One region of the Acidovorax sp. M2(2025) genome, then DNA from elsewhere that is predicted to be linked to it. Evidence: predicted binding sites of a transcription regulator. Region 1 holds the regulator's gene; each other region holds the start of a gene.

Evidence for each region. Region 1 encodes sigma-54, which starts transcription at its own class of promoters, with help from an activator protein. Its sites were predicted from a motif close to TGGCANGNAANCTGCTTT; they were not measured.
Region 2: the regulator sigma-54 is predicted to act here: its motif matches at 2,534-2,551, upstream of nifE (nitrogenase iron-molybdenum cofactor biosynthesis protein NifE).
Region 3: the regulator sigma-54 is predicted to act here: its motif matches at 1,307-1,324, upstream of ACOYR3_RS16640 (ammonium transporter).
Region 4: the regulator sigma-54 is predicted to act here: its motif matches at 2,171-2,188, upstream of nifH (nitrogenase iron protein).

The regions. Positions count from the first base shown of each region.
Region 1 is NZ_CP186262.1:4,654,756-4,658,875, reverse strand. Features, by position in the region: gene lptA (lipopolysaccharide transport periplasmic protein LptA) at 1-230, shown strand, start outside; gene lptB (LPS export ABC transporter ATP-binding protein) at 251-1,039, shown strand; gene ACOYR3_RS21390 (RNA polymerase factor sigma-54) at 1,071-2,660, shown strand; gene ACOYR3_RS21385 (acyl-CoA thioesterase) at 2,746-3,183, shown strand; gene ACOYR3_RS21380 (THUMP domain-containing class I SAM-dependent RNA methyltransferase) at 3,222-4,120, shown strand, end outside.
Region 2 is NZ_CP186262.1:1,950,673-1,954,792, reverse strand. Features, by position in the region: gene nifN (nitrogenase iron-molybdenum cofactor biosynthesis protein NifN) at 1-979, opposite strand, end outside; gene nifE (nitrogenase iron-molybdenum cofactor biosynthesis protein NifE) at 992-2,503, opposite strand; gene ACOYR3_RS09045 (ferritin-like domain-containing protein) at 2,643-3,122, opposite strand; gene ACOYR3_RS09040 (hypothetical protein) at 3,138-3,494, opposite strand; gene ACOYR3_RS09035 (hypothetical protein) at 3,505-3,990, opposite strand; gene ACOYR3_RS09030 (hypothetical protein) at 4,001-4,120, opposite strand, start outside.
Region 3 is NZ_CP186262.1:3,598,939-3,603,058, forward strand. Features, by position in the region: gene ACOYR3_RS16630 (type IV pilin protein) at 1-119, shown strand, start outside; gene ribD (bifunctional diaminohydroxyphosphoribosylaminopyrimidine deaminase/5-amino-6-(5-phosphoribosylamino)uracil reductase RibD) at 144-1,256, shown strand; gene ACOYR3_RS16640 (ammonium transporter) at 1,395-2,597, shown strand; gene ACOYR3_RS16645 (phospholipase D family protein) at 2,757-4,120, shown strand, end outside.
Region 4 is NZ_CP186262.1:1,943,825-1,947,944, reverse strand. Features, by position in the region: gene nifD (nitrogenase molybdenum-iron protein alpha chain) at 1-1,075, opposite strand, end outside; gene nifH (nitrogenase iron protein) at 1,161-2,042, opposite strand; gene ACOYR3_RS09005 (hypothetical protein) at 2,465-3,073, shown strand; gene ACOYR3_RS09000 (NAD(+)--dinitrogen-reductase ADP-D-ribosyltransferase) at 3,106-3,951, shown strand; gene draG (ADP-ribosyl-[dinitrogen reductase] hydrolase) at 3,983-4,120, shown strand, end outside.

The DNA.
Region 1 (4,120 bases):
AGATCACGGGTGCGGTCATCGTCTACAACAACCTCACCGACGTCTTCACGGTGGATGGCAAGCGCAACGCCGCGGGCGCGTCCGGCGAGACGCCGGCCCCGGGCAGCCGCGTGCGCGCGGTGCTGGCGCCCAAGGACCCGCCGGCGGCCAAGGCGCCGCCAGCCGCCGCAGCACCGGCTTCGGCGCCGGCGCTGCGGCCCAGCAACAGCCTTGGTGGCGGCTCCCAGTGAGCGAGGCCGCCGTCAACACCATCCCCGGCGCATCCGCGGGGAGCCGGTCCGGGCCGGACACCGCGGCGGGCAGCCGCCTGGAGGTGCAGCACCTGGCCAAGTCCTACGGCAGCCGCAAGGTGGTGCAGGACGTTTCGCTGGTCGTGCAAAAGGGCGAGGTCGTGGGCCTGCTGGGCCCCAACGGCGCGGGCAAGACCACCTCGTTCTACATGATCGTGGGCCTGGTGCGCAGCGACGCGGGCGACATCCGCATCGACGGCCAGTCGGTGGCGCACATGCCCATCCACCGCCGCTCGCGGCTGGGGCTGTCGTACCTGCCGCAGGAAGCGTCCATCTTCCGCAAGCTCAGCGTGGAGGAGAACGTGCGCGCCGTGCTGGAGCTGCAGCGCGGCGACGACGGCCAGCCGCTGTCGCGCGGCGCCATCGAAGAGCGGCTCACGGCCCTGCTGCAGGAGCTGCGCGTGGACCATCTGCGCGCGTCGCCGGCCCTGGCGCTGTCCGGGGGCGAGCGCCGCCGTGTGGAGATCGCCCGCGCGCTGGCCACGCAGCCGCGCTTCATCCTGCTGGACGAGCCGTTCGCCGGCATCGACCCGATCGCGGTGATCGAGATCCAGCGCATCATCGGCTTTCTCAAGGCGCGGGGCATCGGCGTGCTCATCACCGACCACAACGTGCGCGAGACCCTGGGCATTTGCGACCACGCGTTCATCATCAGCGACGGCCGCGTGCTGGCGCAGGGCACGCCTTCCGAGATCGTGGACAACGCCGAGGTGCGCCGCGTCTACCTCGGCGAACATTTCAGGATGTAGGCATGGCCTCCACGCTGGTCCTTTCGTGTCAATGAAACCGGGTCTTTCGCTGCGCGTCTCGCAGCATCTCGCACTCACGCCGCAGCTGCAGCAATCCATCCGGCTGCTGCAGTTGTCCACCCTGGAGCTGTCGCAGGAAGTCGAGCAGATGCTCGACGACAACCCTTTCCTCGAGCGCACCGCGGACGAGGCGCCGCGCGAGGAGTTCGGCCTGGACGCGGAGAACACCCCGGCCCAGCCCGACGACTACAGCGCCGAAGATGCTATCTATTCAGGAGCTGCCAGCGCAAGCAGCACCAGCGCGGAAGCCCCCTCGGAGTCCGAATCCCCGAGCGCTTCCGCCGAAGAGCCGGACTGGAGCGGCGACGGCACGGTGGACATGGCGCCCAACGACGCGGAGTGGGGCGGTGACGCACCGCCGCGCACGCGCAACGACGCGGAGGGCGACGAGGCCGACGCCACCGAACTGGCCCGCAGCCACGAATCGCTCACGGCCTTCCTGCACCGCCAGGCGCTGTCCCTGCGGCTGTCGGAGGTGGACACGGCCGCGCTGCGCTTCCTGATCGAATCGCTGAACGACGACGGCTACCTGGAAGACCCGCTGGAAGAGCTGGCCACGAGCCTGGCCGGCCCGGACGACCTGGAGCAGATCGAGGAGCTGGTGCACCGCTTCACCGTGGCGCTGCGGCTGCTGCAAAGCCTGGAGCCGGTGGGCGTGGGCGCGCGCAACCTGGCCGAATGCCTCACGCTGCAGCTTGCCGCGCTGGCCGCCGACGAGGACAGCGATGCCGATCCGGCCACCGTGCAGACCGCGCTGCGCATCTGCCAGCAGCCGCTGGAGATGCTGGCCCGCCGCGACATCCGCCGCCTGACGCAGCTGTGCGGCGATACCGAGGAGCGCACGCGCGCCGCCATGGCCCTCATCGCGCGGCTGGAGCCGCGGCCGGGCCGCCGGTTCGCCGACGTGGAACGCAACATCATCGTGCCCGACGTCATCGTGCGCAAAGCCGGGCGGGCCAACGGCAGCAGCGGGCAGCAGAACTTCATCGTCACCCTCAACCCCGACGTGATGCCGCGCCTGCGGGTGCACGACATCTACGCCGGCGCCTTGCGCGGCCACAAGGGCGGCGAGGGCCACCAGGGGCTGCAGCAGCGGCTGCAGGAGGCGCGCTGGTTCATCAAGAACATCCAGCAGCGCTTTGACACCATCCTGCGGGTCTCGCGCGCCATCGTCGAGCGGCAAAAGAACTTCTTCACCCACGGCGAGCTGGCCATGCGGCCGCTGGTGCTGCGCGACATCGCCGACGAGCTGGGCCTGCACGAGTCCACCATCAGCCGCGTGACCACCTCCAAGTACATGGCCACGCCCGTGGGCACCTACGAGCTGAAGTACTTCTTCGGCTCGGGCCTGGGCACCGAGACCGGCGGCAACGCGTCGAGCACGGCCGTGCGGGCGCTCATCAAGCAGTTCGTGGCGGCCGAGAACCCGTCCAAGCCCCTGTCGGACAGCCAGATCGCCGAGATGCTCAAGGAGCAGGGCATCGAATGCGCGCGCCGCACCGTGGCCAAGTACCGCGAGGCGCTCAAGATTGCGCCGGCCAACCTGCGCAAGGCGCTGTAGCCGGCCTTCGCGGCCTGGGCGCGCCGGCGGATTGGCTCCGTGCGCCGCAGCCGGACTTCTTTGATTTCACCGACCGTACGTCTCCATGGCCCGCATTGTTTTCGACCTTCCCGCCCACTTCGGCTTTGCCACCGAGCTGCAGATCTACATCAGCCACGTGAACCAGGGCGGGCACCTGGACAACGCCCAACTGCTCAGCCTGGTGTCCGAAGCGCGGGTGCGCTTCTTCCAGTCGCTGGGCTACCCCGAGGCGGACGTGGGCGGCCTGTCCATCGTGGTGGGCGATATCGTGGCCCAGTACAAGTCCGAGGCGTTCCACGGCGAAACCCTGCGGGTGGACATGGCGCCGGCGGACTTCAACCGCTATGGTTTCGACCTCGTGTTCCGCATGGCTGAAAAGGCCTCCGGCCGCGAAGTGGCGCGCGGCAAGATCGGGATCGTGTTCATTGGCCAGGCCGACCGCAAGGTGGCGCCGATTCCCGAATCCATCCGCCAGCTCCTGCTGGCGCGCGCGGCAGCCTGACCCCCCGCGCCTGCCGAGCGCGTATCCTCGCCTTTCCCATGAACCAACTCCAACTTTTTCTGCCTTGCGCTGCCGGCGTGGAAGGCTTCCTGGCCGACGAGGTGCACGGCATCACCGGACTCACGGGCCAGGACCTGCTGGTGGGCCGCGGCGGCGTGCTGCTGCGCGCCTCGTGGCGCGACGCGCTGCTGCTGAATCTGCACAGCCGCCTGGCGCAGCGCGTGCTGGTACAGCTGGCGCACCGGCCCTACCGCTCCGAAAACGACCTGTACGCCCTGGCCAGCGACGTGGCCTGGGAAATCTGGTTCACCACGCGCCAGACCTTCAAGGTGGAAGTGACGGCCCAGCACAGCCCGCTGACCAGCCTGAACTTTGCCGGCCTGCGCGTGAAAGACGCGGTGGCCGACCGCTTCCGCCACAAGAGCGGCGTGCGCCCCGACGTGAACACCCAGTGGCCCGACGTGCGCATCCACCTGCACCTGACCACCGACGAGGCCACGCTGTACATCGACACCAGCGGCGAGCCGCTGTTCAAGCGCGGCTGGCGCGAAGACAAGGGCGATGCCCCGCTCAAGGAAACCCTGGCCGCCGCCATGATCGCCGCCAGCGGCTGGGACCCGCACGGCGACGACCCCCGGCCGCTGTACGACCCCTGCTGCGGCAGCGGCACCATCGTCGTGGAGGCCGCGCAGATCGCCTGCCGCATCCCGGCGGGCCTGCAGCGGCGCTTTGCGTTCGAGAAGCTGCTGCCGTTCCAGGCCCATGTCTGGACTGCTATTAAAAATGAAGCTGCCGGCGCAGTGCAGGCAAGCCCCGTCCCCATTTTTGGCAGTGATGTGGCCTTCCGCATGGTCGACTTTGCCCAGCGCAATGCCGAGCGTGCCGGCGTGGCCCAGGCCGTGCAGCTGCGCGGCGGCGACGCGCTGCAGCGCATGCC
Region 2 (4,120 bases), 2.2 Mb from region 1:
GCAATGCGCCCACGGCCAGCAGCAGGTCCGGCTCGGAGCCAATGGCCACGGTCATGCCGCCGGTGTAGAAATGGCCGTCGAGCATGGCGTCCAGCAGTTGGCTGCGCTGGCGACGGTACTTGGCGGGAACAGGCCGGCCGCTGTGCTGTGACAGGCGCATGAGGAATCGGTCATTGGCCTCGATGCCCGTCAGGCGCTCGAAGACCTCGACGGGCGCACCGCTGATCTCCCGCAATGCCTCGGCGCCCTCACGGGTCTGCTCCCCCACGCCGATGGTCCAGGACGAGGCGCCGGCAGCGCGGATCTGGTCGAGCGAGGTGCCCCCCAGCGTGGTTCCGCGCCAGTCGGGCGGAATGTGACCGTCCAGCGACCCCGAGATATCGGGCAGCACGACGGGCGTCAGCCCAAACGCCTCAATGATCTCGCGCAACTCGTCAATGTCGCCCGGCGAAAGGTGGCTGCCCGGCAGCAGCGTGACCTGCTCGCGCACCGGCGGCAACGGCCGCACCAGGGACTGCACGATTCCCTTGACGGCATGTTTGAAACCGTCCTCGAAAGCCCCCACATAGTCGGGCGTGGACACATAGATGATCTCGGTGTCTGCCAGTTCGGGGTGCCTTTGCCGCGCCAGATTCAGGAACCCGACCACGTCGTCGCCCTTGGTTTCGGTGAGCCCTGTCGAGCAGATCGCGATCAGCCGGGGTGCCGCGCGCTTGCGGATGTTCAGCAGTGCCGCCTCGATGTTCTCGTAGCCGCCGAGGATGGTGGTGACCTCATTCATCGCCGTGGTTTGCAGCGGAATCGCTTCCTTGAAATGCCGCACCAGCAGCACCAGGCCGAAGGACGTGCAACCCTGCGCCCCGTGCATCACGGGCATGCAGCTGTCCAGCCCGAGAAACGCCAAGCTTGCGCCCAGTGGCTGGCTCATCTTCAACGGGTTGACCGCGCAGGCCTTTTTGGATTCGACGACAGTAGCCATGGTGTTCTCCGCTCAGACCGGGATTTCTTCAGGCTCCAGGCCCATGGCGCGTGCTGCGACGCAGGCCAGTGGGTCGATGGCCGTTGCGGGGACCGGCGGGGTTGTGGGCACAAGGGCCCCCAAGGTTTCTCCATCGTCTCCCCACGGTGCGGCGATGCGCACCCGCTGCCAGACGGGGTTGGACAGGGTGCGGTCGATCTGGTGCACCAGCTCGACCATGCCTTCGTAGCCGGCGTAGGCGTAGTAACGTTCCTGGTTGATATCCAGCCAGGGCATGCGCGCCTTCAGCGCCACGAACTGCGAGCGGCCGCCGCTGAGCATGATGTCGGCGCGCGCGTCGCGCAGCATGGCGTACATCTCGCGCGGCGTCATGTCGTCGATCATGTGGGCGTCAGCGCCTTCGCCCATGATCTCCTTGAGCTTTTCCTTGTCTTCCTTGGTGCTCTTCTTGACACTGGTGCCGACGATTTCCATGCCGCCTTCCTGCAGCGCCGCCACCACCGACCAGGACTTCACCCCGCCGGTGATCAGCAGCACGCGTTTGCCGGCCAGGCGCAGCTTGTATTCGGCAATGCGCTTGTAGGCCCGCGCTTCCTCAATTTCGATCAGCCGCTCCGTGCGGGCCATCAGTTCTGCATCGGCGCCCTGCTGCACCAGCAACTGCGCGATTTGGCGCAATGTGTCGCTCATGTCGCTGATGCCGTAGAAAGACCCCTCGAAATACGGGATGCCGTAGCGCTGCTGCATCTTGGTCGCGATGTTGATCATCGACTTGCTGCAGACCATCATGTTGGCCTTTGCGCGGTGGGCCGAAGCGATCTCGTTGTACTTGCCGTCACCGCTGATGCACGAAAGGATGCGAATGCCCAGCGCATCCAGCAGCGGCTTGACCTGCCAAAGCTCTCCGACCAGGTTGTATTCGCCGATGATGTTGATGTCGTACGGCGTCGTGATCTCTGGCTCCACGGTGCCAATCACGTAGTCCAGAATGGCTTCCGCGCCGAGCTTGTTGCCCAGGTTCTTGGGGCCGGCAAAACCGGGCGCGTTGACCGGAATCACCGGCTTGCCGAACTTCTCCGTTGCGCGCTGGCACACGGCCTCGATGTCGTCGCCCGTCAGCGCGGTCACGCAGGTCTGGTAGACGAAAACCGCCGGCGGGTCGTACTTCTCGATGATCTCGCGGATCGACTTGAACAGCCGCTTCTCGCCGCCATAAATCACATCGAGTTCATTGATGTCGGTCGTGAAGCCGGTGCGGTAGATCTGCGAATGCGAAGAGGCGCTGTGCCGGTTGTCCCAGCTGTTGCCTTCGCAAGCAATGGGGCCGTGCACCAGGTGCGCCACGTCGGCCACGGGCTGCAGCGCAATCTTGGCGCCGTCAAAGGCGCACCCACCTGCTGCGGCGCCGGGCGAGAGCTGTTTGGTGCAGCCCTTCTTGCGCTCCTTCTCGCTCTTGCCCTGGTTGATGTCGCAGCCAGGCTCTTCGAACACTTCGGCGATCTTGGCTTTTAGCGATACCGACATGGCGAACTCCTGTCATTGGGATGCATGCCCTCTGCAGGTTTGATGCCAGGGCATTTGGCAGTGTTTTCGGCGCATCGCGGACTGCCAATGGCGGTTTTGAAGCAATCGCGACGGTCGATTTGCGACAGACGTCGGCAACTCAGGCGTCCGTCGGCAGCGGCTTGCCGGCGCGGTGCAATGCGATCCAGCGCTGCAGCTCGGCCACGTGCTGCGCCTCTTCCTCTGAGAACTCCTTGGCGAATGCGCGGATCTCGGGATCGGCCGTGCTGCGCATGATGTCGCTGTAGTAGCTCAGCCCGGCCTGCTCTGCGGCCAGGGCAATCTCCAGCGCCTGCTCACGCCCGAGCATCGGATCTGCGGCCCAAATCGCGGCTGCCTCGGGGCTTTCAATGTCAGGCCAGCGAAACTCGTCCGATGCCAATGTGGACAACTGGCGATAGCCGGAACGCTCCCGCGCGTCGGCCAAATGCAGTTGCGAATAATGGGCCAACTGCCGAAAGAGGCGCCCGACTTCTTTGTTGCCCTGCGCGAACATGGCGTCCGCCAGCTGCCCAAAGCGCAATACCGCTTCCTGTTCGATCTGGATGGCGTGGGCGAGGAATTCTTCGACCGAGTCCATGGTGTGCTTTCTTCTTCAGTAATCGATTTCGAACCAATGCGGCTCGCGCTTGCGCAGTTCGGCCACCAGTTCCAGCGTGGCCGGCACCAACGCCCGCACGCCGTACCAGACGGCTTCCCGGCGCGGCTGTCCGCCCGACTCCAGTAGCTGGTGCAGTTGGCCCCAACTCTGCCAGTCGATCCGGTGGAGCCGCTGGCGCAGCGCGGGCGAAAAGTGCGCCAGGGTCTGCGACATCACCAGCAACTGCGCTTCAACCGCATGGAGCGTGGCGCCGCTCGCGAAGAGCTCATCCTCATCCTGCATCTCCGCCAGCAAGCGCAGGATGGTCTCGCCCGCGCTCCGCACAATGTCGCACTGCATGCGATGCAGCATGGAGGCTCCTTCAGAAGTTGTCGGCCACCACTTCGAGCGCCAGCAATTGCTGGAGCAAGGCATGGCGGGCGCGCCAGCGCGTGGCATCACCGAGCCAGGTGTCGGCGCCTTCGGTTGCCAGCACGGCCTCCCTGTCGGACCAGTAGACCCGCCGCTCACCCGGCCGCGCGGCCAGCGCCGCCAGCAGCGCGGCCCGCTCGTCCACGGGATCCGGGCTGAGCACGCCGCGCCCCAGCACGTGGTCGGCCCGGTAGAGCGTGGCGTCCCAGCCGAACCGGTCACCCAGTGCGCAGACGGCCGGAGCCGCGGCGCGCGCAGCGGCGCTGGCCTCTTCATGGCCCAGCCCGCCCAGCAACGCACGCGGCGTCACTTCGTCGAACAGCTCCCAGGGCTCGCAAGCGTCTGCGGCCGCGATCTTGTGCGACAGGTCCGCCAGGTGGTAGGCGAACCAGGCGTGCGGTTCACCCTTGGGGGGGCATTCGACGATGTAGATCATGCCGGCCCGATCACTCAACGCCCTCGGCCACGGCCTTGGCCCACATCGCGCGACGCAGCCGCTGCGCGATAGCCCTTGGGCTGGTGTCGATCACGCGCTGCTCCAGCGACATCGCGCCGTGCGCGATGGC
Region 3 (4,120 bases), 1.1 Mb from region 1:
AGGCAGGAACCGCCCAAGCTACGGACAAGTGCGGGGATTTCACCCTGACCAATACGGGTACGCGGGGAGCAAATAACCTTTCTGCCGGCGCAACGGCCGCCGACTGCTGGAACAAATAGCGTCTGCGCTACCATCCAGGGCGCATGACCACCGCAGCGCCCCACCCCATCGATGAAGCGCTTGGGCTCGCCGCCCAGGCGCTTTTTCTTTCCAACCCCAATCCGCGCGTAGGCTGCGTGCTGGTGGGCCCGGATGGGGCGGTGATCGGCCGGGGCTTCACGCAGCAGGCCGGGGGGCCGCACGCAGAGGTCATGGCGCTGCGGGACGCGGCGGCCCGGGGGCAGAGCACCCGGAACGCCACCGCCTACGTCACCCTCGAGCCCTGTTCCCACCACGGCCGCACCGGGCCGTGTTGTGACGCGCTGATCCAGGCGGGCGTTTCCAAGGTGGTTGCCTCGCTCACCGATCCCAACCCCCTGGTGGCTGGCCACGGCTTTGAGCGCCTGCGCGCTGCGGGGGTGGAGGTGGTGGTGGGGCCGGGCGCGCAGGCCTCGCGGGAGCTCAATATCGGGTTCTTCAGCCGCATGGTGCGGGGTTCACCCTGGGTGCGGATGAAGGCAGCCGCCTCGCTCGATGGAACCACGGCCCTGTCCAACGGTGCCAGCCAGTGGATCACGTCGCCGGCCGCACGGGCGGACGGCCACGCCTGGCGTGCACGGGCCTGTGCGGTGCTCACGGGCATCGGCACCCTGCTGGACGACAACCCGCGGCTCGATGTGCGCGAGGTATTCACCCCTCGCCAGCCACATGTGGTCATCGTGGACAGCCGCCTGCAGATCCCCTTGGATGCTCGCATTTTCATAGCTGGCCGCGCTTACTACATCTACACCGCGGCCCCTTCGGATCCTCAAAAAGAAGCCGCACTGCGGGAGCGCGGCGCCACGGTGGTGCACCTCCCCGACAGCCGCGGCAAGGTGGATCTGCAGGCCATGCTGCAAGACCTGGGCAGGCGCGGCATCAACGAGCTGCATGTCGAGGCGGGCCACAAGCTCAATGGCTCGCTGGTGCGCGAAGGCCTGGTCGATGAACTGCTGCTGTACCTGGCGCCCCGGCTGCTGGGCCCAGGGCATGGCATGGCGGATTTCGGCCCGCTGACGGTGCTTGCCGATGGGCTGGCGCTCGAGTTCCTCTCAACGGACTCTATCGGGCCGGACCTGCGCATCGTGGCCCGCGTGGCGGGGCGCGGCCGGTTCTAGCCCACGCCGCAGGCACCCGCCCCCAAAGGGTGCACTCCCCGAATCCACTTTGGCGCGATTTTTGCTTCAATTTGGTGCGCACTCGGTATCCAAGCCACCGACGCACCAAATCAGATCATTCAATCGCACGAGGACGTTATGGAAGCACTCAAACAGGGCGCGGATGCCCTGTTCATTCTTCTGGGGGCCATCATGGTGCTGGCCATGCACGCGGGATTCGCGTTTCTGGAGCTGGGCACCGTGCGCAAGAAAAACCAGGTGAACGCACTGGTCAAGATCCTGGTGGATTTTTCCGTGTCCACCGTGGTGTACTTTGCGGTGGGCTACGGCGTGGCCTACGGCACCCATTTTTTTGTGGGCGCGGAGTCGCTGGTTCAGCAAAACGGCTACGCACTGGTCAAGTTCTTTTTCCTGCTCACCTTTGCCGCCGCCATCCCGGCGATTGTCTCGGGCGGCATTGCGGAGCGGGCCCGGTTCTGGCCGCAGCTGATGGCCACGGCCGTGATCGTGGGGTTTGTCTACCCCTTTTTTGAAGGCATTGCCTGGAACCAGCATTTCGGCGTGCAGGCCTGGCTCAAGGCGCTGACGGGCGAGGAGTTCCATGACTTCGCCGGCTCCGTCGTGGTGCACGCCATGGGCGGATGGATTGCCCTGCCGGCCGTGGTGCTGCTGGGCTCGCGTGCCAACCGCTACCGCAAGGACGGGGCGATCTCCGCGCACCCGCCCTCGAACATCCCCTTCCTGGCGCTGGGCGCGTGGGTGCTGGTGGTGGGCTGGTTCGGCTTCAACGTCATGAGCGCGCAGACCGTGGACAAGCTCTCCGGCCTGGTGGCCGTCAATTCGCTGATGGCGATGGTTGGCGGAACCCTGGCAGCCCTGCTGCTGGGCAAGAACGACCCCGGCTTCGTGCATAACGGCCCGCTGGCGGGGCTGGTGGCCGTGTGTGCGGGCTCGGACCTGATGCATCCCCTGGGCGCGCTGGTGGTCGGGGGCGTGGCGGGCGCGATCTTCGTGGTGATGTTCACGCTGACGCAGAACCGCTGGAAGATCGACGACGTGCTCGGCGTGTGGCCCCTGCACGGCCTGTGCGGCACCTGGGGGGGCCTGGCAGCCGGGCTGTTTGGCAGCAAGTCGCTGGGTGGCCTGGGGGGCGTGAGCTTCTCGGCGCAGCTGATCGGCACGGGCATGGGCGTGGTCTGGGCGCTGGCGGGCGGCTTTGTCGTCTACGGTGTCATCAAGCGGGTGGTCGGCCTGCGCCTCACGCAGGAAGAAGAGTTCGACGGCGCCGACCTGTCCATCCACAAGATCAGCGCGACACCAGACCGCGACGCCAGCTGGTAAGCCGGGCAGCGCGTCACGCCGTTCAACGCAGGCACAACGTCCTGCCCGGCAAGCGAGGCGAGGCCGGCCTTGCTGTCGCGTTGGCGCGGCGTCCGACACACGGGCCTGCAGCGGCAGCGCCACAATGGCGCCATGCGCTTTTCACCCAGTGCTTCTGTCATGGACTTTCCGGCCGCGCTTCAGGCCAGCGCCCGGTACGGCTGGCTCGCACTGGCCGCCGTGCTGGTTGCAGGCGCGCTCGGCGGCTGCGCCAGCGGGCTGCCCAAGCAGGTGGAGCGCCCTGTGTCCACCGCGCTGGCCGCGCCCGCCACCACGGCCCTGGGCCGGCTGGTGGAAGAGCGCCGCGCGGCGGCCGGAGCCCGCCACCCCTCCGGGTTTTTGCTGCTGAGCGGGCCCCAGGCGGCCTATGGCAGCCGGCTGGCCCTGGTGGATGCGGCCCAGAAAACACTGGACCTGCAGTACTACGCCATCCACGCCGACGCCAGCAGCGAACGCCTGCTGATGGGGGTGATTGCGGCGGCACAGCGGGGCGTGCGCGTGCGCATCCTGCTGGACGACTTCCACAGCGCAGGCCGCAATGCCCAGGTGATGCGGCTCGCGTTCGTGCCCAACATTGAAATGCGCATGTTCAACCCGCTGACCGGGGCGCGCGGGTCGCCGCTGGGGCGCATGTTCAGCGCGCTGGGGGACTTCTCCCGCGTGCAGCAGCGCATGCACAACAAGCTCTTCATTGCAGACAACGCCCTCGGAGTGACCGGCGGGCGCAATCTGGGCGATGCCTACTTCGGCCATGCAGACTCCGGCAATTTCGTGGACCTGGACGTGCTGGCGGCCGGGCCAGTGGTGCAGGAGCTGTCACGCAGCTTTGACAGCTACTGGAACAACGAGCGCGCCTACCCCGTGCCGTCGCTGGTGACGCGCGAGGAGCTGGAAGCCCTGAGCCAACAGGCGCGCGCAGCCGACGCGACACGGCGCGAGCGCATCGCCGGCCAGGGCGGCGCCTTTGCACCGGACGGCCAACAGCCAAGCCCGGCAGCGCCCCCCCTTGCAGAACAGCGCGCGCGGGTGTGGGACCAGCAGCCCATGGACCTGGCCCGGGTGCCCTTCACCTGGGCTCCGGCAGCCGTGCTGGTGGATCGGCCAGCGAAGATACCGCCCGACGGTAGTGGGCCCGAGGCCCGCCTCCCCGAGACTCCGCCTGCCAAGGCCTCGCCCCGGGCGATCACGGCGCCGGGTCCCGCAGCCCCGGCCCCTGCGGCATCGCCCGTCAATGCTGGCACCCCGTCCACCGCCTCGGACGCGCAGACCGATACCGTGGTGGACGGGCTGCTGCAGCTCATGGGCCAGGCCCGGCGGGACCTGCTCATCATCTCGCCCTATTTCGTACCCGGCCCCGACATGAAACAGGCGTTCGCCGCCGCCCGGGCCCGTGGCGTGCGGGTGCGGGTGCTCACCAACTCCCTGGCCTCCAACGACGCCCCCATCGCCCACGCCGGCTACGCGCGGCACCGCCCCGATCTGCT
Region 4 (4,120 bases), 2.2 Mb from region 1:
CGTAGAGCATCACCTTCTTGCCCTGCAGCCGCGGCTTGTATTTGTCGATCACGGCCTGCATCAGCGGTTTGTACTTTTCGATCACGGCTTCGGCGTTGGCCTTGATCTTGTCGTCGAAGTGGCTGGCGATTTCGCGCAGGCTCTTCTCGATCTGGGTCGGACCGAAGAAGTTGTACTCGCACCATGGAATGCCGTACTTCTCCTCCATGTGCCGGCTGATGTAGTTCATCGAGCGGTAGCAGTGCAGCACGTTGAGCTTGGCCTTGGGCGTGTTTTCCAGCTCGGCAATGGAACCGTCGCCTGACCACTGGGCGATCACGCGCAGCCCCATCTCTTCGAGCAGGATGCGGCTGGACCAAGCGTCGCCACCGATGTTGTAGTCGCCGATGATGGCCACGTCGTGCGGGGTGGAGACGAAGTCAGGGCGCTTGTTCGGGTCGGTCTTGTCGAACACCCAGTCGCGGATCGCGTCGTTGGCCAGGTGGTGGCCCAGCGACTGGCTCACCCCACGGAAACCCTCGCAGCGCACGGGCACGATGGTCTTGCCATCGTACTGCGCACTCTTCTTCTTGGAGACGGCCTCGATGTCGTCGCCGATCAGGCCGATGGGGCACTCCGACTGGATCGAGATCCCCTTGTTCAGCGGGAACAGTTCCTGGATCTCGTCAATGATCTTGTCGAGCTTCTTGTCGCCACCAAAGACGATGTCCTTCTCCTGGAAGTCGGAGGTGAACTGCATCGTCACGAAGGTGTCCACGCCGGTCATGCCGATGTAGTAGTTGCGGCGGGCGGCCCAGCTGTACTGGCCGCATCCCACGGGGCCGTGGGAGACATGGATCATGTCCTTGATGGGGCCCCAGACCACGCCCTTGGAACCGGCATAGGCGCAGCCGCGGATCGTCATCACGCCCGGCAGGGACTTGATGTTGGACTTCACGCCGCAATCGGGCTTGCCCTCTTCGTACGTGCTCAGGTGCTTGGCGCGGCGCTTGGCCATCTTCTCGGGATAGGCCTTCAGCACTTCATCGATCAGGGCCTTGTTGGCGGCCTTGCGCTCTTCAACGGTGGCGGTCATGGGAACACTCCAGTGGATGGTAGATGGCTCTCTTGCTCCGCACCCGGCCCGCCTGCAAGCACGCCGAATGCGGTCCTTGAGACGATCAGGCGGCGAGTTCGGCGGCAGTCTTTCCGACTTCCGATTCGTCGATGGCTTTCATGATCCCGTGCTCCATCAGCAAGTCTTCAAGCTGGTCCATCGTGATGGGCGTGGGGATGGTGCCGTTGCCGGCGTTGCCGTGGACCTTCTGAGCCAGGGTGCGGTATTCCTGGGCTTGCTTGGAGTCGGGCGCGTACTCCAGCACGGTCATGCGGCGCAGTTCTGCGTGCTGCACGATGTTGTCGCGCGGCACGAAGTGGATCAGGCGGCTGCCCAGCATCTTGGCCAGCGAGTCAGCCAGCTCCAGTTCCTTGTCGGTCTGGCGCTCGTTGCAGACCAGGCCGCCCAGGCGCACGCCGCCACTGTTGGCGTACTTCAGAATGCCCTTTGAAATGTTGTTGGCCGCGTACATGGCCATCATTTCGCCTGACATGACGATGTAGATTTCCTGCGCCTTGTTTTCGCGGATGGGCATGGCGAAGCCGCCGCACACCACGTCACCCAGCACGTCGTAGGACACATAGTCCACGCCGTCATAAGCGCCGTTTTCTTCCAGGAAGTTGATCGAGGTGATCACACCGCGGCCAGCGCAGCCAACGCCTGGCTCGGGGCCGCCGGACTCGACGCAGCGGATGTCGCGATAGCCGATCTTCATGACATCTTCGAGCTCCAGATCCTCCACCGAGCCCGCTTCCGCAGCCAGCGAGAGGATGGTGTCCTGCGCCTTGGCATGCAGGATCAGGCGGGTCGAGTCGGCCTTGGGGTCGCAGCCCACGATCAGGATCTTCTGGCCCATTTCCGCAAGGGCGGCCAGTGTGTTCTGCGAAGTGGTGGACTTGCCGATGCCACCTTTGCCATAGAAGGCGATTTGACGAAGCTTAGCCATATCAGTTCTCCAATCAAGAAGGGTTGAAAGCCGGGTTGCGATACACCGCGACCAGGTCAGCCTGACGTGCCCATAGCTCTTCTTATCGGATCACGCATCGGCCGGACTTGTGTCCGCGCAGCCACTCCATCGCAGCTTCCGTGCCATGCCATTCGCACCCCCTTCCAACACCTCATAAGTGCTTGTTTTTTAGAGAGAAAGCGGCCTTTCTTCGCGCGCTGTCTAGGCCTTGTACGGCTTTGTTCCGAACCCTACAAACCCGGCCGGCAGCGTCGCAAACGGCACGCCTTGCCAGCGCCTGCGCCAGCGCTTGTGTCGGGTTTGCTGCGCCATCCAGGGCGGGCGAAGGGTTGCGCGGGTTGGTACGTTCATTGCAGACAGCAGCGGTGCTCACTTCCCTTTTCCCAACCACAGGAACCGCCATGACCACGCTCACCGCGCCCGCCACGATTGCCGACACTGCCTTTGCCCGCCTGGAGAAAGAAGGCCGCATGCTCAACCCCGTGCTCAAGGCGCCCACCCCGACGGAAGGCCGCTTTGGATTTCGGGGCGAACTGGCGTTGCGCTTCGCGCCCAAGCTGGCCGACGAAGCGCGCCCCCCCGAGCTCACGCTCGACCAGGTGATCGCCATCGCCACCGCAGGCGATCCCAAACTGCCCTTCCTTGCGGGCTATCTGCTGAACTTTGCCCACCTCAAGGACGTGGCCGAGGTGCTCGGCGACACGCTGTCGGCGGGCGGCAAGTACTTCCTGTTCTGCAACAACATCGACCTGTCGAAGAAGTACCAGGTGCCGTTCCAAGGTGCGATGTTCTACGTGCTGCCCATCGACGAATCCACCGTCTACAACGAACTGCTGGAACTGCTGTACCTGGAGAAGGGCGACCTCAAGAAGCTCGACACCGCGGGCAAGACCGACAAGGTTGCCGATGCGGCGCTGAAGTTCGACATCACCTTCGACACCATCACCTACGACGAAGGCCTGGCGCTCATGGGGCCGGTGCGCAACCCCAACGAAAACCGTCCGGTCTGATCGCGCCAGGGCCTGTGGCTGTTGCCGCGCCAATGGATGATGAACCCGTCCAGCCGCACCGTTGGTACAGCACCAACCTGGTGGGCGTGCCGAGCCAGGTGCTGTCCAGCACGCTGTTCAACGCGCACCCCCTGGCGTTGTCGATCGCCGGCACCCGCGAGACGCATCCGGGCCTGTTCCACCTGCTGGGGCGCTGCGCCAGCCTGAGCGATGCTGCGGAGGTCTTCGTGCACTACCTGGACATCGCCTTCGGCCTTCGTGCCCCTGCGGACCACGAGGCGGCCACGCTGGGCCCTGCCGAGCGCCGCCGGTGGCGCAGCAGCTGGCGCAAACTTCTGCAAGGCTGGGGCATGGACAGCAACGGCCCGGCGGGCGCGGTGCTCAAGGGGTGGGTGGAAAGCCGGTTTGGCCTGGTGCCCATCCACCACAAAGCACCCCTCGCGCACTTTCCTTCTGCAGGCTGGATCACCTACCTGGAAGAGAAGACCTCCAGCCGCCTGCACAACAACAACATCCACCAGCAGCTGGACCTGCTGTACGAGTTTTGCCAATGGGCGCTGCAGCGCTTTGGACTGCCGGGACTCGCAGCCGCCCCGGCCCGGCAACTGCGCCTGTGGCGTGGCAGCACCCGCTGCGACGAACAGCTCGTCGCCGGAGCGCTCCAGAACCGGCATTGCACCGTGCGCCTGAACAACCTGGCTTCCTTCAGCCTCTCCCCCGACGACGCCGGCTGCTTCGGCGACTGGGTGTTCGAAGCCCAGGTGCCGGCCTGCAAGGTACTGGTGTTCCCCGGCCTTTTGCCGGGCCAAGTGCTGCAGGGCGAGCAGGAAGTGCTCGCCCTGGGTGGCGACTACGACGTGGTGGCGCGCTATGTCTGAGCCCTCTTCCTCAAGGCCCTCTTCCGCGCCATTGTCTGTTCGCTTTGACAAAGCCCTGGGGGCCTACCTGGGCCTGGCCCTCGGCGATGCGCTCGGCGCCACCGTCGAGTTCATGCGACCGCGCGAAATTCTGCAGCAGTACGGGGTCCACCGGGACATCGTCGGCGGC